2 regions of the Methylomusa anaerophila genome follow, and region 2 is predicted to be linked to the other one. Evidence: riboswitches for the same ligand, from Rfam matches in the RefSeq annotation. Region 2 holds a riboswitch; the other holds the start of a gene.
The links. Region 2 has a riboswitch for lysine ahead of dapB (4-hydroxy-tetrahydrodipicolinate reductase). Riboswitches for the same ligand answer to the same signal wherever they lie in the genome.

Region 1: linked by a shared signal. The riboswitch ahead of MAMMFC1_RS02545 (diaminopimelate decarboxylase family protein) and the one ahead of dapB (4-hydroxy-tetrahydrodipicolinate reductase) in region 2 are both predicted to bind lysine.

Annotation. Positions count from the first base shown of each region.
Region 1 covers NZ_AP018449.1:572,171-583,429, forward strand. Annotated here, with positions in the region: gene MAMMFC1_RS02535 (hexokinase family protein) at 1-63, opposite strand, end outside; gene MAMMFC1_RS02540 (aspartyl-phosphate phosphatase Spo0E family protein) at 212-400, opposite strand; gene MAMMFC1_RS02545 (diaminopimelate decarboxylase family protein) at 632-1,876, opposite strand; lysine riboswitch at 2,137-2,312, opposite strand; gene MAMMFC1_RS02550 (hypothetical protein) at 2,456-2,644, shown strand; gene MAMMFC1_RS02555 (Eco57I restriction-modification methylase domain-containing protein) at 2,662-4,809, opposite strand; gene MAMMFC1_RS02560 (DNA polymerase IV) at 4,909-6,060, shown strand; gene MAMMFC1_RS02565 (DUF1848 family protein) at 6,041-6,910, opposite strand; gene MAMMFC1_RS02570 (TerC family protein) at 6,942-7,595, opposite strand; gene MAMMFC1_RS02575 (hypothetical protein) at 8,054-8,305, shown strand; gene MAMMFC1_RS02580 (hypothetical protein) at 8,331-8,576, shown strand; gene MAMMFC1_RS02585 (methyl-accepting chemotaxis protein) at 8,581-10,521, opposite strand; gene MAMMFC1_RS02590 (DUF441 domain-containing protein) at 10,558-11,016, opposite strand; gene MAMMFC1_RS02595 (RraA family protein) at 11,057-11,259, opposite strand, start outside.
Region 2 covers NZ_AP018449.1:4,146,377-4,157,635, forward strand. Annotated here, with positions in the region: gene MAMMFC1_RS18890 (aspartate-semialdehyde dehydrogenase) at 1-100, opposite strand, end outside; gene dapB (4-hydroxy-tetrahydrodipicolinate reductase) at 161-955, opposite strand; lysine riboswitch at 1,065-1,240, opposite strand; gene MAMMFC1_RS18900 (general stress protein) at 1,417-2,034, opposite strand; gene MAMMFC1_RS18905 (YlmC/YmxH family sporulation protein) at 2,145-2,414, opposite strand; gene MAMMFC1_RS18910 (hypothetical protein) at 2,432-2,758, opposite strand; gene dut (dUTP diphosphatase) at 2,883-3,332, opposite strand; gene MAMMFC1_RS18920 (M16 family metallopeptidase) at 3,368-4,567, opposite strand; gene MAMMFC1_RS18925 (N-acetylmuramoyl-L-alanine amidase family protein) at 4,878-5,783, opposite strand; gene MAMMFC1_RS18930 (polysaccharide deacetylase family protein) at 5,923-6,651, opposite strand; gene MAMMFC1_RS18935 (polyribonucleotide nucleotidyltransferase) at 6,811-8,916, opposite strand; gene rpsO (30S ribosomal protein S15) at 9,045-9,311, opposite strand; gene MAMMFC1_RS18945 (bifunctional riboflavin kinase/FAD synthetase) at 9,593-10,540, opposite strand; gene truB (tRNA pseudouridine(55) synthase TruB) at 10,576-11,259, opposite strand, start outside.

The DNA of each region.
Region 1 (11,259 bases), 1.2 Mb from region 2:
CATACTTGTAGTGAGTGTAAATTTAGGCGTAATGGTCTGTAAAGCATCAGACAAAGCTTTCATTGAATCCAACTCCCTCCAACCTAAGGCAAGTTAAACTCTTATCATCTTATCACCTTTTCCATAATATCTATATAATAATTTAATAATTTTGCATTAAAACACAAATTAATAAAAGATTAAGGATTACTGAATGCGGCTACCCAGATCTTCAAGCAGGATGAACGTAAGAATTGTGCTGACGCTCCTTAACAAGCTTATGATATTGATCAATGACCCTATCAAGTTTCTGGCTTGCAGCGATTACCTCCGGATTGGAGAATCCCTTCTGTTCCACCAGCCGATGAAGCTTCTCCCTAAGAGTTTCAATTTCTTCGACCCTATTGATAATTTCAGACACTTTGTCTTTATCAACCCTTTCTGCTGGAAATGGCGCATTCAGTTACCTTGTAACATTATAAACCATTATTGTTGTTTATTGGAAGTATAAAATGTTTCTTTGATCGATATTTTTTATTTATATGTAAATAATGCTTATTTATTGTTATTATACTTTCTGTTAGACCAAGAAAAACTGAAGACTCCTTTCAGATTGTCTCCAGTTTCGCGTTTTTCTTAATAAATTAATCCCTTAAAAATTTAGGGTTGCAAAATAATCGTCAATTGTTTCGGCGCGACGAATTAATTCTACAGTGTCATCAGGCTTAAGAAGAAGTTCGGCGGAACGCAGCTTACCATTATAATTAAATCCCATGGCGTGACCATGCGCGCCAGTGTCATGAATAACAAGAACATCACCGATATCAATCATGGGTAATTTGCGGTTAATGGCAAACTTATCGTTATTCTCACAAAGTGAGCCGGTTACGTCATAAATATAGCCAAGGGGCCAATTTTCCTTACCGACAACCGTAATGTGGTGATACGCTCCATAGAGCGCCGGGCGCATGAGATTGGCCATACAAGCATCCAGTCCAATATAGTTTTTGTAGATTTCCTTTTTATGCAACACTGTGGCCACTAAATAGCCATATGGACCAGTAATTACACGACCGCACTCCATGGCGATTTTAAGAGGATCCAGTCCATTGGCTACAATCTTGGTCTCATATGCTGTTTGAATACCTTTGCTCAAATAATTGATATCTACCGGCTCTTCTTCCGGACGGTAGGCGATTCCGATGCCACCGCCAAAATTGACAAATTCCACTTTAATATCCAAAGTTCTATGAATCTCAATCACCAAATCAAACATCATATTGGCTGTTTCAATGAAATAATCTGGATCAAGTTCATTGGAAATAATCATGGTGTGAAGTCCAAAACGTTTTACCCCGCGGGCACTCATCAGGCGATAAGCATCTAACAGCTGCTTTCTGGTAAGACCGTATTTCGACTCTTCCGGATTACCGATAATAGCATTACCACCCTCCCTTAAAGGTCCGGGATTGTAACGGAAGCAGACCATTTCGGGAATGCCTGCGTATTTGTCCAGATAATCAATGTGACTGAAATCATCCAGATTGATAGTGGCTCCTAGCTCTCGCGCCTTTTGAAACTCAATCGCGGGAGTATCATTAGACGTGAGCATGATTTCATCACCAGACATGCCTACTTTTTCTGCTAATATCAATTCAGGCAAGGAACTGCAGTCGGCACCCAGTCCTTCTTCCCGCAGAATTTTCAGTAAATGCGGGTTGGGATTGGCTTTCACCGCAAAGTATTCCTTAAACGCAGGGGCCCATGAAAATGCTCTGATCAGCTTCCGGGTGTTTTCCCTAAGCGCCTTTTCATCATAAATATGAAATGGTGTAGGATATTTCTTTATAATCTCGTTTAATAGTTCTTTCGTAAATGGTAATCTTTTCTCAACCATGCTGTTTCGCCTGCCTTTTATATATTTAAGTATACTTTCCAAATAAAAATTAGAAATCGTCAGATGCTAGGCGCGATGAGGACCGGAACGGAGGCGTACTGGGTGGTACGTTGGAGTGAGGACCGCAGGAGCAACGACGCAGATGGCGGTTTCTAAGCAGTTCCCTACTTAAAGTGAATAGTATAAATAATAAAGCGATTTGCGCTATTGTATCCCGCAAACCGCTCACAAGCAAAGTAAAAAATGCCAGTTGACATGTTATGCACGATAGCGCTCCACTCCGGCACCCCGGAATGACAGTCTTGTGCTTATTCAGCACAAACCCAGCAAAAGCTCCCGGCCGGAACTTTCACTTCGGCGGTCATCCCTTTCCGCGCACTCATAGCCTGCCGCGCTTCCTCGCGTACTCTTGATCTGCCGCACCTCTATCCAGTAAATAACTATTGAATTGTGTCTATAATAACAGGACGCCCCGAAAGTGTCAATAGTAAATGAGCAAGTATAAAAAAAGGATATTCTTACATTATGTGGAATTTATTAAAAGGCTACACACATTGCGCAGGAGGCGATATAGATATAATGGAAAAACAAGAAGTTGAATTAGTTCATTTTGTATGTGAAAAATGCGGTCGCATGCTGGTATGGACGCTGCCTAGCGCCCAAGTACTTTGTCAGCAATGCGGACAATGGGTTCGACAACAGCAAAGAAATCCCCCTCCTCAAGGTATAAGAAAAGATTTAGCTTATGCCAATTCTTTAAAAACGTAAGCTAAACCTGTTCCCGGTTAGTGCCGCACAGCTGACGGTGGTCTGCCGCGTTTGCGCAACCGGGCAGACTGCGCGGATTCCTCTACATATTGTACCTCTGCCCGGGAAAGACCGTAGAGATCATAAATCAAATAATTCATTGAGCTAGAGAGTAATTCAAAGCTTGGGGACGATTGGAAATACCGTCCCGCGGATCCTTCCAATGATAAGGTCATGCTCTCCAGCTCTTTTTTTATTAACGGGTTTAAGACAATTGGTAGCTTTTCCAACGTTTCAATATCTGTTTGCGCCAGGGAGCGCCCTTTTTCCAGACTAATAGTCTGATAGTAGTAATTCATTAGCCGGGAATTTAACAGGCATACAATATATTCCAGACTGGTTAAACCCCCTGATAGGCTAATAGAATGCAGATTATTAAGATGATAATAACCGTTTCGGTCGATTGCGGCAATCAGGCTGTCACCAGTCTGTCGCAGCAAAATTTTAGGATTTTCGATAATGGCCTTATCCCAGCCTCCTTTATTCAATTTGTCCGGATTGACATCCAACCAATCACCCCGGTATTCAATTAAAAAAGGGATGACTTGCGCCGATGAGGTCAATCCCCGCTTCCAAGTTGGGCCGTGGGGCTGCTGACTTTTTATCTCTTGCTGGGAAGTCAGGGAACGCATACCTGTTTTAATTCTGGCCAAGTCCCCTAGCTTGTTGCCGGCCTGATCCATTTTTTCCACTATGGTCTTATCCATTTTATTAAAAAACATGCGAAAGCGGTAATAGGACTGGGTATGAAAGTATGTTTGACTATACCGGAAGGCTGTAATTTGTCCATTTTCCTGCATTTTGGCAACTTTAACTTCATGGGTCTCTTTCTGTTCCGGCTTATGAATTTTGGTCAGGATACTTATAGTAGGAATACCAATAGTGGCTCCGGCAAATACAGGCTGACTCAGCAGTAAAATTTCCTCTATCAGACAATTATCTAAAATATAACGCCGAATCTTGGAGAAATACCGTCCCAAAAGATAACTGTCGGGGGTAATAAATCCCAACCGGCCGCCGGAAGTCAATACTTCTAGCGCCCGCTGGATAAACAAGGCGTAATAACTAATTTTATACTCGGCGGAATGCTGATAATTCGCCCTGATGTAGGCGGTATAGCCCGCGTTAAGGACGCCGGTCCGGTTAAGCCCGAAACTGACATAGGGAGGATTTCCTACCACATAGTCGTATCGCTGACTCCAAAACCGGCGTTTCTTTTCAACATTATTTTCTCTGTTATTCCCGCTGTCTTCCCTTCCGTTTTCCCATCGTAACAAGCTGTCACAGGCAATGATATTTAAGTTTGCCGGTGGCGATGAGCCTTTTAACAGGAAATTAACAGCGGCAATTTCGGCGGCAAAACCATCTATGTCCGCACCGTACAGGCAATGCCGCAATATATGATAATGGAGGTTTGTCTCGTTCCAGTAGGAAAGGCCTTTCATCTTTATTAATTTTTGCCCGTTACCGTATTCCACTTCATACTCTTGATCCGCATAGGCTGCCTGAAGAGCCGGCAGAGCGGCGGCGAACTTTTTCTTTAATAAATCATAAGCACTCAGCAAGAAGTTGCCGGTACCGCAGGCAGGGTCGAGCACCCGGACAAAAGGATTGGCAACCACATCAGCCGCGGACAACGTATTTTCCAATATGTAACTGATAACAAAATTAGGAGTGTAGTATCTCCCAGCCGCTTTTTGGGTTGCCCGTTCCATAATTTGCTCGTAAATTTCGCCTAAGAGAGCGGGATGCCGGAAAAAATCATCTGCGAAACAATAATCCAGCCGATCAAGCTTTTTCCCTAACTGCCGGATAAACGGCTCCAGTTGGAAGAAATCCGCGCTAGGGTCTTCGTCCGGAACGGGAATGCCGCCTGCAAACATTCTGGAAATTTGAAACAAACTATGCCTTACCATGAAATCCAGCCAATCGCTATCTTTATAGCAACCTTTTTCCCGGCAAAGCCGTATAATTAACATTTTAATAATCATGCGGCAAGCAACATCATGTACAAGTCTTGCGTCCCGCCGTCCTTGTTGCGGCAAATTTATGTAGAACTTGACTAATTCCCTGTAGAGACCTGTTATGATTGCCGTACCTTTTGTATTAAATCCGGTTGCTCCCATTGGTCTGCCCCCTCCACTGACAGCTTACCGCCAGCTTGCATATTCCACGGTAACATGCTATCCTAAGTACAGAACGTATGTTTGCGGCGGTGATTTTTTATGCAACGCTGGATTATCCATGTCGACATGGATGCTTTTTATGCGGCAATTGAACAACGGGACAATCCCTCCTTGCGCAGTCAACCTGTTATTGTAGGCGGAATCGGCAACCGGGGAGTAGTTTCTACAGCTTCTTATGAAGCCCGCAAATTTGGCGTAAAATCCGCTATGCCGATGATAACCGCCCGGCGTCTTTGCCCTCAGGGCATTGTTCTTTCTCCCAATCACCGAAAATACGCCGCCATATCTAACGAAATAGGCGAAATTCTGGCTTGTTATTCGCCAACAATTGAGCCGCTTTCCCTTGATGAAGCCTTTTTAGACGTTTCCGGCATGGAATGGCTGTATGCTGATGTTGCTGATATCGCCCGCGAAATCAAGAATCGTATTAAAAGCCAGACAGACCTGACGGCTTCAGCCGGCGCAGCCCCCAATAAATTTCTGGCCAAATTGGCCTCCGACTTCAAGAAACCGGACGGATTGGTTATCGTTCGTCCCGGCGAAGAGCTGGCTTTCCTTAATAATATTCCTTTACGCCAGTTGTGGGGAGTGGGCGAAACAACCGCCAAAATATTGCGTCGTTTGGGAGTTAATAATGTAAACCAATTGCGGCAGTCTGATCCGAAAGTTCTTGAAAAACACCTTGGAAAAATAGCCCAAGACTTGATAAATCTGGCTTGGGGGCAGGGTAATCGTCCAGTCGTGAGTGACAGGGAAGCCAGGTCCATCGGCAACGAAACAACCTTCTCGCTGGATCTTCATGACCGGGAAGACATTCAGCTCAATCTGCTGGCTTTGGCTGTTCAAGTTGGGCGGCGCTTACGAAAATCAGGCTATGTATGCCGAACGATTACAGTCAAGATTCGATATTCCTCTTTTCAAACTATTACCAGAAGCAGTACGTTGGCTGAGCCAACCCATCTGGATGAAGTGGTTTATGAAACAGCGCTGAATGTGTTTAATAAAGTGGAATTGCAAGAAGGCGTCCGCCTCCTGGGTGTAACTGCCTCCAATCTTCTTTCCAATACTTGTCAGATGTCTTTATTCAACGAAACAAACGAAAAACGGGAAAAGGTGTCGGAAGTAGTGGACATGCTGAAGGATAGATTCGGCTCTGCTATTCTGACTCGGGCTAGTTTGCTAGATAAGTAAATTGCTGATAGCAATACACGCATTGAAAGCGGCAAATTTTATCATAGCTGCCGATATCCGAGCTTTTGCTGCAACCGCAGGCCCTCCTTTGGCCATGGTCTTTGGCCTTGGACACTCTTCCCCCGAACAAGTTCTCCAGAAGATGTCCGTCTATGCAACTTCCCCGCCGTATTCCCTTCACCTGTTCCACCAGAGGGGAAGCACAAGAATAAAGGGAAAGCCCATATCTTGACGCAATTTCCGCCAGCCGCTCAAAAAACAGGATTAGTTTAGCCTCATCCAAGTGAATCATATTAACACCGGCCTTGATAAGCCGGCGGCGTACATGCTCATAAAGAAATACATACGATGTCGTAACCCTGCATTTTTCCATTCCCAGTGCCGCCAAATCCTTGCACAAGAGAGTGAAGGCGTTAAGACGGGCTTGCCCCGGTTTCAATGGGGTAGGATCCGCTTCACCCCTTGTGGATAAGAGGACCGGGTCAAAGCGAATATTAAATTGTTCCGGACTAAACGTCCGCAACAGACCGGCCAGAGTCTGTAAAGAATCCCGGTATAAAGGGACATTGGGCTCAAGCAACTTTGAGTAGTTATTAATGGTATATTGGAAATATAAGTTGTAGTTTTCTAAGTATCCGGGATGAGTCAATACATTCCGAAAATCTTTGCTCCATAATACCAGGGTATGAACAGAATCCGGCTTGAGATCGACTCTGTACTTCTTTGCCGGAAACCGCGGGTTAGGCAGTTCAGCTTCCCCGGCTTTAAGCACCGCTTGCAGCCAGTCGTAGTAAAAACAGGGCAAATCTGTTCTTCTAGAAGCAGAAATAACTGTCCTCATTGCTTTCATGGTCCAATTGTATCACTTTAGCCAGAGTTATTCAATTTGACCCAAAATATGTCTTTTTCTTGAGGATATGACCGACGATAAGCACTCCCACCGTGAGCAGAAGCTCGATCGCCAAAGCGTAAGGCGCAAGGGCATCTTTTACAAACCCATCTTTAACTACCATCTTGGCGGCAGTCCAGCCTAAAATAGCCGCACCAAGGTAAATAATAGCAGGATAACGGTCCATCAGTTTCATTACAAAACCACTACCGAACACAACTAACGGAATACTCATAACAAGACCCACGGCCAAAAGAATGATATTACCGCCGGAAGCACCGGCAATAGCTAGTACATTGTCCATGCTCATAATTACATCGGCAAGCAGGATCGTCTTAATTGCTTCCGTCAAGGTACTTGCCTGCTCGCACGAGACGACATCCTTCTTTTCAGCTAATAAAGCTATAGCAATGCATAACAACGCAAGTCCGCCGGCAAGTTGGAGGTAAGGAATGGTAAGCAGAATTGCCGCAACAGTGGTTAACAGGATCCGCAACGCCACAGCACCGACACTACCCCAGATTATTGCTTTCTTCCGTTGTTCGCGGGGAAGGTTTCTGCTTGCCAAAGCTATGATCACCGCATTATCGCCGCTAAGTATCAGGTCAATCAAAGTAATACTTCCTAAACCAACCAAAAATTCCACCGAAATACCCCTTTCTTACCCGTTATTATTTATTCATTAATACTAAACATAAATGGAAAATTAAAAAGACCTTTAGTATAAACTATATACTAAAGGTCTGGCTACTGAACTAAATCCAGTGACATAACCATGCATGCACATGCACCCATGCAGAATTGTTGATTATGTCAGACAGCTACTCCCCTTTAGAGGGATATTTTATTACTACTAGTATATCGGTTTAAGACATTTTTGTCAACAGCATAATTGAATAATCTTACCATATGCAAAACTATGTATGTCTTATTATAATAAATAATTATTATTTTATAATAATTATTTACAAATGCAATTATTTTTACTATACTTAAGATATAATTCATTTGCGCGAGACTATGCAAGACTATCTGGAGGATCCGGTCAGGATAATTCCTTTTGATCAATTTCGGAAATAGTAACAAAGCAAGGAGGTAATTGCTATGAGAGCAATCGTAAGTAAAGACTTTTTTCTAAGCCAAACCATCCCCATCAAAAAAATAGAACGTATTACACTCTCTGCCTATGGCGGGGAATTGGCCGGTACCAGTATCGGGAGTGCGGAAACCTTCCGGATGCCATCTCATGTTTTAGAACCCGGGCAGGTTTTTTTGACATCAACCCAATGGTGTAATCTTCTTGCCAGAGTGCAGAATTGGCCGGCTAGCCTGGGCGTAATCAATTTCCCGGAGTAATTAGAGTAATTAAGGAGTCAATTTCATGAAAATAAGAGTTAATAAAGCTTTCTTCCTCGGTCAAGTCCTCCCTATCGTTGATTTCGAGCGCATATCGCTTGCTGCATATGGACGCGTACTTTCCGGCGCCAGCTTCGGAAATACTGAAAACTTCCGGGTGCCTGCTGAAGTAGCAGTGCCCGGGCAGGTTTTTCTGACTGCCGATGAATGGCGTACCGTTGTAAAAAAGGTTCAGGATTCGAAGAATACTATGGTTGACATTGAATTATAACGAATTATAACGAAAACTTTTTAATTGCGTGTTGAAGGGAGCCAGCCGTGTCAACCAATACTTCTTGCACCTCTTCGATAGCGGCGACCTGGTGTTCTGTAGCAACCGAAACCTGCATTGTCTGAGTTACGGTGTTTTTACTCATGGAATCAATATCTTTGACAGCAGACAAGACGTGCTGGCTATTCTGCGCTATGGTTTCTATGGAGGCAGTAATACCTTGGATTTGGCCGGATACTTGATTGGTCATGGCGATAATTTCATTAAACGTACCGCCCACACTGCTAACCAAAGCGACTTCCTGTTGGACTACGTCGCTGCTTTTGTTCATAGCTACAACAGCATTATGGGTATCTGCCTGTATTTCGGCAATTAAGTCGCCGATTTGTTTGGCTGCCATTTGCGATTGTTCGGCCAGCTTACGCACCTCATCGGCAACAACGGCAAAGCCGCGTCCTTGTTCGCCGGCGCGAGCCGCCTCAATGGCCGCATTCAATGCTAATAAGTTGGTTTGACTGGCAATTCCTGAAATAGTATCAAGAATTTGGCCTATTTCCTTTGAACGTTCGTCCAATTTTGTTACAAGTCTTGCGGAGTCGGCAACGTTTGCCTCAATGTTTTGCATTTCAGCAACTGCTTTTTCAATTGCTTTTCCACTGTCTTCGGCCGATTGAGCGGTTTTTTCCGATACGGAAGCAACAATAGTTGAATCGGAAGCAATTTGTTGAATGTTGGCAACGATCTCGGTGACAAGCGCGGTGGTATTCTCAAGCGTAGCCACTTGTTCGTTAACGGACTGGGAAATATTCGCAATTGAATCGGCTATTTCTCCTGCTGTAACTTCAGATTGTGCCGCGCATGCCGTTAGCTGTTCAGAAGACGATGAAACTGCTTTGGCAGTAACTAATACTTGCCCAAGCAAGTCTTTAAGCCCGCTAACCATTGCATTGAAGTTTTGCGCCAGTTTGCCGATTTCATCACTTTGCCGGTTGGTTATTTCAATGTTCAAATTGCCGGTTTTAATGGTTTCTGTGGCTTCTACCAATTGGGTGATAGGTTTGGTTACGCGATTAGAGACAAAAACACTTATGAAAACTACCATTAGAACGGTAATCAACAAAATAGCCAGATTTGTCAGCAACAGACTATTATTTCTGGCATTATATTCATCGAAGGATTTTTCCATACAAATAATCCAGCGTGTTTTAGGGTCATATACATAATTAACTAACTTTCGGACACCATCATCCCCGCTGATTTCTTCTATGCCGCTTTGGCCTTTCATCGCTTTCTGGACAAAGGGAAGCTGGCTCATGTCCTTGCGCTCGTTTGAAACCTGTTCATTGGGATGAGCGGTAATTTTTCCATCCTGGTCAAGTATGTAGGCGGTGACTCCAGCTTGCGACCGCTTAACAACGAAGTCTTTAAGGAAAGAAAGATTGATAGAAGCCTGCAAAACGCCGGTCACTGTTCCGTTGGCCGAGCGTATTGGCGTGGCTATAGCAACCACAGGGTTGCCGTCTGTCTTACTAACCAACACTTCAGAAACTACTTCATCGTTTCCTTTTAAAGCTGTTTGATAAAAAGCCCGGTCGCCCACTTTTACCAGTTTGGCATTATCGCCTCTTACAAGCTGATTGCCTTTGTCATCATCAACAGTCATGGCAAGGGCGGTAAATACTTTTTGGGTATCACCCAGCAGTTGGCTGGCAGCCGGGAGATCGTAATTTTTTACCGAGGCGGTTTGGGCAAGCCCTCTTAGCACCTCAAGGTGTTTGTCTACATAATCTTTGGTTTCAGATTGTAAAACCTCAATTTCACTGGAACTAAGCGAGTAGAAATCGTTTTTTAGGGTTTTATTAAACAATGAAAAGGAGAAAAGGGAAGCCCCGAGTAATGGAACACAACTAATAATCAGCAGCAAAATAATTAACTTTTTTTTCATCAATCAATAGCTCCTTATATCAAAATGTATGCTTGTTCATCCTTTGAATAAACCCAGCGCATTTACTACAAGAGCCACCAAACCGCCGGCGATAAGCGGACCGACAGGCAGACCGCGAAAGAAGCAAACACCGATAATTGTGCCGACGACCAGAGCCGTTACTGTTTCCGGTGATTCTTTCATAAAAACCACTCCCTGGCCGGCTACCCAGGCCAAGAAAATCCCAATAACAACCGCCAGAAGGCCTACCGGCGCTTTAAAGACATCCAAGACTTCGTTCATGGCTATACGCCCTTGCGCAACCGGACTTAGAACAGCAATCGTCAGAATGATAATCCCAATGTTTATACCTTGCTTGTCTATAAACTGAAAACAATTTTCAAGACCCAGTTTGGGAATTAGTAACAGCACCAATGCAGATACAGATACTGTATGATTATTGCCGATCATAGATAATGCTAAAATTATTAATAGAGGAATGTTGTCCCAATTCATTTATTCACATCCTACCCATGGTTTTCGGTTTTCCGTTTCGTCAGCACTTTACTTTAGCATATTTTTTTAGACAAATAGTATCGAATGTATCCCATCTTAACCGGTTAATGCAATCGGACCAAATAACTTCTTGTTGTCCAATAAAATCAAGTCGTTCCAGTAGTTGTTCGGTAATTTGGTCTTTTTTGATTACGACAACACCACTGTCATCGGCAACAACAATTCCGCCGTCCAATTCCTGCC
Region 2 (11,259 bases):
TAAGTTCATTGTACGGAAAATTCCGTTCTTCGATTAATTTAATAAATTCGCGGCCAACAGCTCCAGTAGCGCCTAAAATTGCCACATTATACTTTTTCATATGCGACACCCTCTCTATAATAATATATATATAACTAGTTCGTTTCGGCCTCTTCCCGCCTTAATCCAGAATGTTCTCCAGCCCGTAAACCAGGCCGTCAATTGTTAGAATCCGCTTACAGGCCAGCGTTACACCAGGCATAAATGATTCTCTGGAGATTGAGTCGTGACGAATGGTTAACGTTTGACCCAGACCGCCAAAAATAACTTCCTGATGGGCCACATAGCCAGGAAGCCGGACACTGTGAACCCTAATGCCGGCTAGCTCGCTCCCTCTTGCGCCGGCCAGTTTTTCAAATTCATCCGGATGTCCTTGGCGTAAAGTTCCCCGAACCTGAGCGATTAATTCCGCCGTTCTCAAGGCAGTTCCAGACGGCGCATCCAGTTTTTGATCATGATGAAGTTCAATAATCTCGACTTGGGGCAGATATTTTACCGCCTCTTGCGCCAATCTCATCATTAGTATGGCCCCAATTGAAAAATTAGGCGAAATAATAGCATTTACTTTTGTATATTCGCATAAGTCACGCACTTCTTGAAGATCTTCTTCCGATAGTCCGGTAGTCCCAACCACCGGACACACGCCGTTATTGATTGCGATTCTGATATTATTCATAACAGCCTCCGGATTGGTAAAATCAACCATAACTTGGGGTTTCGTTTCATTGATTACCATACTCAAGTCATTGCCGACAATAACCCCGGTTTTCCCCGCACCTATAATATCCCCAACATCGTTAAAATCAGATTTTAAATCGACAGCGCCAACAATGCTTAAATGTTCATCTTTATGTACGGCTTTCAACACTTCCCGTCCCATTTTTCCGTAGGCGCCGCACACTAACACTCGTATCACAACAATACCACCTCTTTTAACAAATAAAATAACAGCCGGTGAGTGCTGTTCTCACCCGCTGTAAAATACAGCCTTACGGCATAGGAAAATATTTATATCTTCCCTTGCCAGACGAGATAGCTCTCCACCAATAATTTTTGGTGACAGTCTTAAACTTATTCAGTATAAGACCAGCAAGAAAAACGCCGGTAGTTCTTCCCACTTCGGCGGTTGACCCTTTCCCTTCAGATCATTGGTACCACTCTCCCTGAAAGTACTTTTGACTCCCGCACCTCTACTTCATCCTGCCCAGGATGTTGCTTATTCATTTTACGTTCATTGTATAATAAAGGTTCCTAAAGTGTCAACAATAATAAAAATTAATAAAAAAATTAAAAACCGGGAATTCATCCCGGTTTAAGCTACCTTGAATTAGCGGAATTAGCGAATTAACCTTTGAATAACTGATTTAACTTTTAAAACTATTTGATCGAATGAGTTTCAACATCCTTGGCGCCGTATTGGCGAAGAACTTGCGCCGCCTGCTGAACTTTGTTCTCACTGGTACGGATGACGGTCAATATTCCTCCTTTGGCCACTTGTTCTTCATAATGCTTACCTGCTTCGGCCGGAATTCCCCAGTCGATCAGTCCGCCAGCAATTCCGCCGGCGACTGCGCCGCTTAGGGCTGCTGCAATAGGACCTGCGGCCAAAACCGGACCAACTCCCGGGATTGCTAAAGCCCCTGCTCCTAAAAGCAGTCCTCCTATCCCGCCAAGAGTACCGCCTGTCAAGGCACCATCAGTCACATCGTCCTCAAAATATTGATTTTCCCGGTTGCGGGTACTTTTATTTTTTGAGACGATATTAATTTCCTCAATACCGAATCCTTGTGATCTTAACGCATTAACAGCTTTTTCCGCGTCATCATGGGAATTAAATATCCCCACAACAGTTTTCACACCCTGCCCGACATTCTGCCCCCCTGATAAAGTCTGCTGAACTGCCGAACTTTGCGAATTAGAATAGCCGGTGACCAAAGAGTCGTTTTCAATGTGAGTATTTCCAGTTGCTGTGCTATTGGAATTGTATGTAGCCATGATTTTACCTCCTAACTTAGAATAGATTTTGTGATGCAATGTTAGTTTATCCCGCTAAGCAAGTCATATACCATAGAATCAACGAACTTCGGCACCAAATTCCAGTATTATTATCCCAATATACGTTCGTACGATTCGTACGAATTATTTAAATCAACGATAATTACTTCCTCTCCAATTCGTTTAATTGCTTGCCATGGAACAACAGTGCTTTGTAGATCCGCCAAAAAATTTAACAGATTTTTTCTTTTGGGCAATATAATTCCTAAAATTTGGCCTGTCTGGCTATCAATAGACAGTTCACATTCATTAATTATTCCTAAACGCGCCCCATCCCCAAGATTGATTACCTCTTTTCCTGTAAACTCACTAATCCGCACTACCTCTCCCCCCATTACTAACTGATATTGTCTATGACTCTTGCGACCAAAGGCTGAACAATCGCCAAGCTAATTGCTGTAACAGCAAGAGGATCAAAAGAAAACTCACCCAGGCCAATAATATTAGGAATATTCAATTTTAAAAATGATACAATCATGACCAGTGATATATATATGCCACCAGCGGTAGCTACTAAATCTTGCACTGCTGTTGACAAAGGTGTGGGCTTTGGTTCTATCCCTGATGGCAATCCACCTGAATTAACCCGCGAACGACAGATTCGCAGCCATATTGACCAGACACTTAGCAGACATACAGCCAATAACGCTCCCCATGTATACATAAGGATCTCCTCCCCAGTCAACATCTATGATATGTATATGAAAGAAAAATAGTAACTATTCAGGAGTCCTAATCCAGGGATTTAGAAAAAAAGACAGGAAAACCCTGTCCAAAATTATATTATTCTATTCGTTGCCCGTGCTTCCGAATCCCCCGCTGCGAGATTCATTAGCATCATCGTTATCTGCCAGTAAATATTTATAAAAAACGCCTTGCGCTATACGTTCACCTTTTTGAATGTGTACCGAACTAGAACTGTGATTATATAAGGCAATCATAATATGGCCTTCATTTTCCGGATTATTATAGTAATCCGAATCAATAATACCTTGTCCGTTGATGAGACTCAGACCACGCTTGACAGAAAGTCCTGATCGGATATGAATTCCCAGATATTCGTCAGGTTGCATGTACGCTTTTAAGCCGGTAGGTACCAATATTATTTGGCTGGGAGGAACAACAACATCCTCGGCGGCAGCCAGGTCGTAACCGGCGCTTTGCTTTGTCTTGCGCCCAGGTAGGGAAATGCTTTTATGTTCATATGTGCTAATCTTCTCAAAACCACGCATCATTATATCCTAATCTCCTATCATCAATTCCGGCAAAGTATTTATTCCCGAGGCTTGCGAACATCAGGAATAGAATCTGACTGAATCGGACCGAGAGCTGTGAGGCAAAGTGACTCAGAAACAAACATTTTTTTTATCATTCGCCAAATATCTTCTTCCGCAACGCGTTCGATCTTGTCAACAACTTCATCTAGGGAAATGTATCTACCCAAAGTAATTTCCATTTTGCCAATGCGGGACATGCGGCTACTGGAACTTTCTAATCCAAGTAAAAGATTCCCTTTAATTTGCTCTTTCGCTTTAATAAATTCTTCTTTGGTTACGCCGCCTGCTTGCAGATCCATGATATTTTTCATGATCAGTTCCACGACCTGGCCGATATTATTGGGGCGGGTGCCTGCGTAGACTGTAAAAAGTCCTGCATCCCTGTAATTTGCCTGATATGAATAGACAGAGTATGCCAGCCCCCGTTCTTCCCGGATTGATTGAAACAAACGCGAACTAATTCCGCCACCCAGTATATTATTGATTATATGGGTAGGGTAAATATCAGGAGAACTTTGCGATACACTGGCGGTACCCAAACATAAATGCACTTGTTCAGTCTCTTTGGAGTGAATTAATCGTGTAGGAGTATACTGCGGCGGATGTACAAGAGCATCTTTTTTGTTTCCCGAAAAACCGCCAAAATGTTTTCCGGCCAATTCAACCAGCGCCTCGTGCTCCAAATTGCCTGCCGCCGCAACAACTATATTATCCGCAGTATAATGCGAGTGGTAAAAGTCCAAGACTAATCTGCGATCAAATCCCTCTATTGACTCTTCCGCCCCCAGAATATTTCTTCCCAATGGATGTCCGGGCCAAACCGCATCAAGATAGATATCATGAACTAATTCATCAGGGGAATCCTCATACATGTGAACTTCTTCCAAAACGACCTGACGTTCGCGCTCAATATCTTCAGCTGCGAACTTAGAATTTAACAGCATATCACTCAGTATATCCATTGCTAGTTCCCGGTGAACATCCAATACTTTGATGTAATAGCAGGTATACTCTTTGGCGGTAAAAGCGTTTAACTGCCCGCCAACCGCGTCGATGGCTTCGGCGATGTCTTTAGCTGAACGCCTGCCGGTTCCCTTGAACATAAGATGTTCGAGAAAGTGTGAAATACCGTGACTCTTCTCATCCTCAAAGCGGGACCCCGTTCCTATCCATACGCCTAAGGTAACTGATTTCACATAGGGAATTGTTTCCGACACTATCCGGATTCCATTAGGTAATACCGATTTACAATACATATATTGCCCCTTTTCTTAAAATGAATATAATTAATTCATCTATATGAACCGCATTAAAGAATTGAAATTATATCCGGGTATTAGGAACGCTTCGACGCTGTCGCTTAACCTCAGCTTATCCTAATACCCGGATGTCATTCTTTAATGCGACATATATAATACAATGTATTAACATTATTATACCGAAATACTATCCGAAAACAAAGAAAAAAACAGAGACTGAGTAACTCCCGAGTCTCTGTTTGATTTTTTAATGGTTGTTGAAATACCTTACTATGCCGTTATAGATTCCCTGAGCAAGCTTCGTACGGTATCCCTCGTCCTGCAGCCTGGCAGATTCTGCTTTGTTGGTGACAAAACCCATCTCGACCAAAATACTTGGCATGGATGTGTTCCGAAGCACATAATAAGTTGCAGGGGATACGCCTTTATCAACAGTGGCGGTTTCCTGAATTAAAGCACTCTGTATGCTGCGTGCGAGCTCAGACGATCTACCGCTAGGGTAGAAAGTCATAGCGCCAGCAATAGTTGGGTCAGTATTATAATTGGAATGAACACTGACAAACATATCAGCATGATTTGATTCAGCAATATCAACTCTGGCAGCAAGTTCTTGACCAAGCGTGCCGCCTTCAGCCGCAACAGTGCGGTCGGTTTCCCGCGTCATGATTACAACCGCCCCGGCTTTTGCAAGTTTATCTCTTAATTTCAAGCTTACTGCTAAGTTGTTATCTGATTCACGAGTACCGTAAGCCATGGCGCCGGGGTTGCTGCCTCCGTGCCCTGGATCAACAACAATCACTTTTCCTCGCAGTACACCGTTGTCTACAACCTGTCCATAATTTCCTTTCGACGGCAGGGGAGTAACTTTTATCAAAGGGTCGACCGGATTGGCAGCGGATTTTCCCCCACCAATAATATTTAATATCGGCCCTAAAATTTTATCAAACAGTAAACTAAAAACCTGCTCAAAAAAACTCGTGCCGCTAATATTGCCATCAGTTCCTGACTGATTCGGCATTGTAGGAGAGGTTAAAGCATTCATTGTACTGCTAAGTCCATTTCCAGATGCAGCATATGCAACCGGCACCGATCCCAAAATGTTAAGCAACATCAGTAACGCCAGAATATATGACATTAGTTTTTTGTTATGCACTATAACCTCCTAAACTCCTGAAAGTGTCGGGAACTTTTACTTGTCATCTGATTCTATTAAATTATGTTATGTTAACAATATTATCATAGAAATGCAATTATAGCAATAAAAAAAGCAGGCTATTGCCTGCCTTTTTTTGTTATTGAAGTATATCACTCACCTTAACGACTGTATATCCTTTATTTTTTATTTCCCTTAGAAGTTCAGGTAAAGCTTCTGCAGTTGGTGCCGTCGGATGCATCAAAATGATTGCTCCATTGTGCAGTTTACTTATCACCCTATTTTTTATTACCTGTGCCGGAGGGCGTTTCCAGTCAATGGTATCGATACTCCACATAATGGTCCTGTAGTCTAACTCGTGCGCCGCCATGAGAACGGTATTATTATATTCACCGTAAGGAGGAGCATAAAGATTAGTTTTGATTCCAGTAATGCTATGTACCAATTCCTCTGTTTTAATAATTTGCTCTTGATTTTTCTCTTTACTCAAATTATTGGGATGGGGGTGACTATAGGTATGATTGCCAAGTTCATGTCCGCCATCAGCTATGGTCTTAACCATCTCCGGATATTTTTTCGCCCAACTCCCGCCAATAAAGAACGTAATCTTTGCATCCTGTTGCGCAAGCGTATCAAGCATTTGGGGCAAAAACTCCTCGCCCCAAAACACATTACAGGCCAAAGCCACTTTAGGTTCCGCCGTGTTTCCCTGAGAAATCGGCTGCAAGCCGGTATGCAAAAAATTATTTGTGTACCAAGGCTGCAAATTCCCGGATAGCATGGCAACAAATAGACAGAAGGCCGCCGAAAATAGTACATACCAAGCAGGAATTTTTCGTATAACTATCGTATTCCATTTCCGCCGCATTGAATCAACCCCCGTCCAGCTACTAAATGTATTATTACAATTTATTAACCGGACTCAAAAATTATGTACGTACCTGTCGTTTTATTTTATGCGGAACGGATTAAAGAAAAAAACATAACCAAATCTGATTATGTTTTTTTTATCAAAATCGCTATTTTCTTATTCTGAAGTTTTGTCCCGATCATGTTGTTCAGCTTTCAGCAATTCTTTACGTGAAAGATTAATTCGTCCCTGACGATCAATTTCTGTTACTTTTACAAGAATTTCATCACCAGGCTTTACAACATCCTCAACCTTTGCTACCCGCTCTCTAGCTAACTGGGAGATATGGACAAGACCTTCCTTGCCCGGCAAAATTTCAACAAATGCACCAAAGTTCATTAAGCGGGTAACCTTACCCATGTATACACCGCCAACTTCCACGTCTCGCACCAATGTTTCTATGATGCGCACAGCCTTTTGTCCAGCTTCAACGTCAACTGCGGCAATAAAGACCTTGCCGTCGTCTTCAATGTCAATAGAGACACCCGTATCTTCGATTATCTTCTTGATCGTCTTACCGCCTGGTCCAATAACATCGCGGATTTTATCAGGATCAATCTCCATCGTGATGATGCGCGGAGCATACGGAGACAATTCGGCTTTCGGTTCACTAATCACCTCAAGCATTTTACTAAGAATATGCATGCGGCCCCGTTTAGCCTGCGCCAAAGCATCCTGCAGTATTCCCTTGCTGATACCGGCGATTTTAATATCCATCTGTACCGCTGTAACTCCGTTAACAGTGCCGGCAACCTTAAAGTCCATATCACCTAAAGCGTCTTCCATTCCTTGAATGTCTGTTAAAATGGTGTAATGGTCTCCTTCTTTAACTAAACCCATCGCTACGCCGGATACAGGCGCCTTTATCGGCACCCCTGCATCCATTAAGGATAAAGTACTGCCGCAAACACTTCCCATGGATGTAGATCCGTTAGACTCCAGCACCTCCGAAACCAGGCGGATAGTATAGGGGAACTCGCTTTCAGGAGGAATAACCGGTACCAAAGCACGCTCGGCCAGGGCACCATGCCCAATTTCCCGTCTTCCGGGTCCCCGCGACGGGCGGGTCTCCCCCACACTGAAGGCAGGAAAATTGTAATGGTGCATATATCGTTTAGATTCCTCAACTCCCAAACCATCCAGTATTTGCTCATCGCCGATAGCCCCAAGAGTAGTGATGGTAAGTACCTGCGTTTGTCCGCGGGTGAACAAGCCCGAGCCATGAGTACGGGCCAGCAATCCAGTTTCGCATGTAATTGGCCTGACTTCCTCCACTTGCCGGCCATCAGGACGAATCTTATCAATTGTAATCATCCTTCTGACAATTTCTTTGAGAATTTTTTGTATCATGTAGGAAACATCTTTTTCGTTTTCAAGGAAAATAGCAGAAAAATGCTCCGCTGTTTGGTTCTTTATTTCTTTTATCTTTTCTTCCCGTTCCAGTTTATCCGGGTTTGATACCGCCACTTGCAATTTGTCAGTGACAAACTCTCTTACAGCAGTGTCTATTTCTGCCGGAACTTCATAAAGCGGTTTTTCTTTCTTTTGTTTTCCTACTTTAGTAATAATATCTTCTTGGAAATTAACGATTTGGCGAATGATATCATGCCCAAACATAATTGCATCTAAAACAGTTTCTTCCGGCAGCTCGTTGGCACCGGCTTCGACCATAAGCACGGCATCTTCGGTGCCGGCTACAACCAGATTAAGTTCACTGCAGCCCTGTTGGGAAACAGTAGGATTTACAACAAATTGATTATTAATAAGTCCAATACGTACCCCGCCAATTGGGCCGCCAAAAATAATGTCCGATATGCCTAAAGCGCAAGAAGCGCCAATCATTGCCGGAATATCAGGGGGATTATCCTGATCAACAGATAATACCGTCGCCACGATTTGAACATCATTACGTAAACCATCAGCAAACAAAGGTCGAATCGGACGGTCAATCAACCTGCCGGCTAATATTGCCGATTCACTGGGTCTGCCTTCACGCTTAATAAAGCCACCGGGAATTTTACCTACCGAATACAGTCTTTCTTCATAGTCAACGGTTAAGGGAAAGAAATCTATACCAAGCCTGGGTTCCGCCGACTGAGTGGCAGTAACCAGTACTGCCGTGTCACCGTATCGGACTAGCACTGCTCCATTTGCCTGTTTAGCCATCTTGCCCGATTCAATAGTCAAAGCACGACCGCCTATCTCCAATTGAAATACTTCCATATTTTGTTTTCCTCCTCTTATACCCCTTTTCTTTTTCACAAAGAATTCAACTTCGACATTTTTCTTATTATTCCCTTTTTTATTTTGGTTTAACCTGTAAATAAATAAAAAAGCGGCAGACCGCTTTTTTATTTTCTGAGATTGAGTTTTTCGAGAATTGTGCGATAGCGCTCAATATCGTTGTCACGCAGATAATTCAACAATCCTCTGCGTTGACCAACCATCTTCAAAAGACCGCGCCGTGAATGATGATCTTTCTTATGCTCTTTCAAATGCCCGGTCAAATAGTTGATTCTTTCGGTCAGAATTGCAATCTGTACTTCAGGCGATCCTGTATCGTTAGGGTGCATACGATATTTTTCAATGAGCTGTTGTTTATTTTCCGGCGTCAACATGTGGTCACCTCCTCTTCCTCTAATCCCCTCTAGCCAAGACAATCGCCGGAGAATCGACTATCCTCGCCATGGTTCATGATGTATCTAGTGCTATGCTATGCACTGAAGTAAATATTACCACAAACATGTAGTCAATGCAAATATTATTTGTTGCTTTTTAGGAATTCAGAATTCAGAATTCAGAATTCTGAATTCGGTAGTCAGAATCTGATTGCTTTGAGACGACCGTTCTCTTTTCTCGACTCCTGACTCCTGACTCCTGACTCCTAACTCCTAAATAATTACATTTGTCTGGAAAAGATCCGGTTTTGGGCCACAGAAATATCGCTGGCAATTTGCGTCGTCAGTTGCTCTACACTGCTAAAAGCAATTTCGTCCCGAATTCTATCTACAAACTCAACCAGCAAAAATCGGCCGTAAAGGTCACCGGAATAATCCAAAATATACACTTCGATTCGCCGATCACTGCCAGTAAAGGTGGGATTGGCACCAATATTGGCAATTGCATTACGTCTTATACCTTCAATTAAAACTCTTACGGCATACACACCATCTTTGGGAACCAGCAAACCAGTTGGAATGGAGAGATTAGCAGTAGGATATCCCAATGTACGCCCGCGGCCATCGCCCTTTATTACTTGTGCTTCAATGGTTAGAACTCGGCCTAATAATTTGGACGCAAGTTTGATGTCACCAGCGGCGATTAATTGCCGAACCGCAGTACTGCTCACTGGCAGGCCGTCTACACATACAGTATCAATTATCTCTACTTTAAAACCATGCTTAATACCTGCTTCGCATAAAGTTTCAGCAGTACCGGCGCCGCGAAAACCGTATGTATAATTAGATCCAATAATGACGTACCTCAGATCAAAGTATTTAAGAAGCAAGGAAATAAAATTATCCGGGCTCAAATGTAGCATTTGTTCCGTGAACGGGATATTGAGAAAGATGTTAATTGACAAAGCCTCAATAAGACGTGCTTTTTCTTGCGCTGTAATAATTTGCGAGGGACAGCGCTCAGGATCAATAATACAAAGTGGATGATTGCTGAAAGTGAAAACCACACTCGTACCGAAAATAACTCTGGCTAACTCTGCCGTATGAGAAATAATTCTTTTGTGTCCCACATGCACGCCATCAAATGTACCAAGTGCCATTACCGTTTGATTGAGTCTAAAAATATCACAAATATCACGAATATCACTAAGGTGAGTAAATACTTTCATAAAGCAAAATACTCCTAAAATATCAGTTTGACAACTTAATTTAAAACTTTTACCGGACTAAGAACGTGCTGTCCTTCCGTCTTCTTAAAAAGCAGTCCAATTCCAATGAACGTATTAGACTGATCATATATTTTGACACTTTGTTTCAAAACTTGAATCTCATGATTATAAGCATAGGGAACGCTCCGGCCGTTGCAAATGGCTTTAGCCTCATCAGGTGTCAACACTACGGAGGGTATTGTTAAAACACGGTCGGCCGGCAGTATAGCTTCTTCTTTCGCGGCGGCAATTTCTTCGATAGTCCAAGAGTTTTCTAGAAAAAACTGGCCGACACGCGTCCTCACCAAAAAAGACATAACGGCCGGACACCCGAGTTTTTTACCAATATCAACGCATAGGGAGCGTATGTAAGTACCTTTAGAACACGTGACATCAAATAAAAGTTTATGGTAATTGGCTTTGACCAATGAAATATCATAAATTATAATATTTCTTGGCTTTGGCTCAACATCCACTCCCGCCCGCGCAAGTTCATAAAGCTTTTTACCACCAACTTTGATAGCAGAATATATAGGTGGAATCTGCGTAATTTCGCCTAAGAATGAAACAAGCACCTGTTCGATCCGACTCGGCTCAGGAACAGCGCAATCAATAGCAGTATAAGTGATCCTGCCGGTGTCGTCTGCGGTATCCGTTTCATAACCGAAAGTCACTTCGGC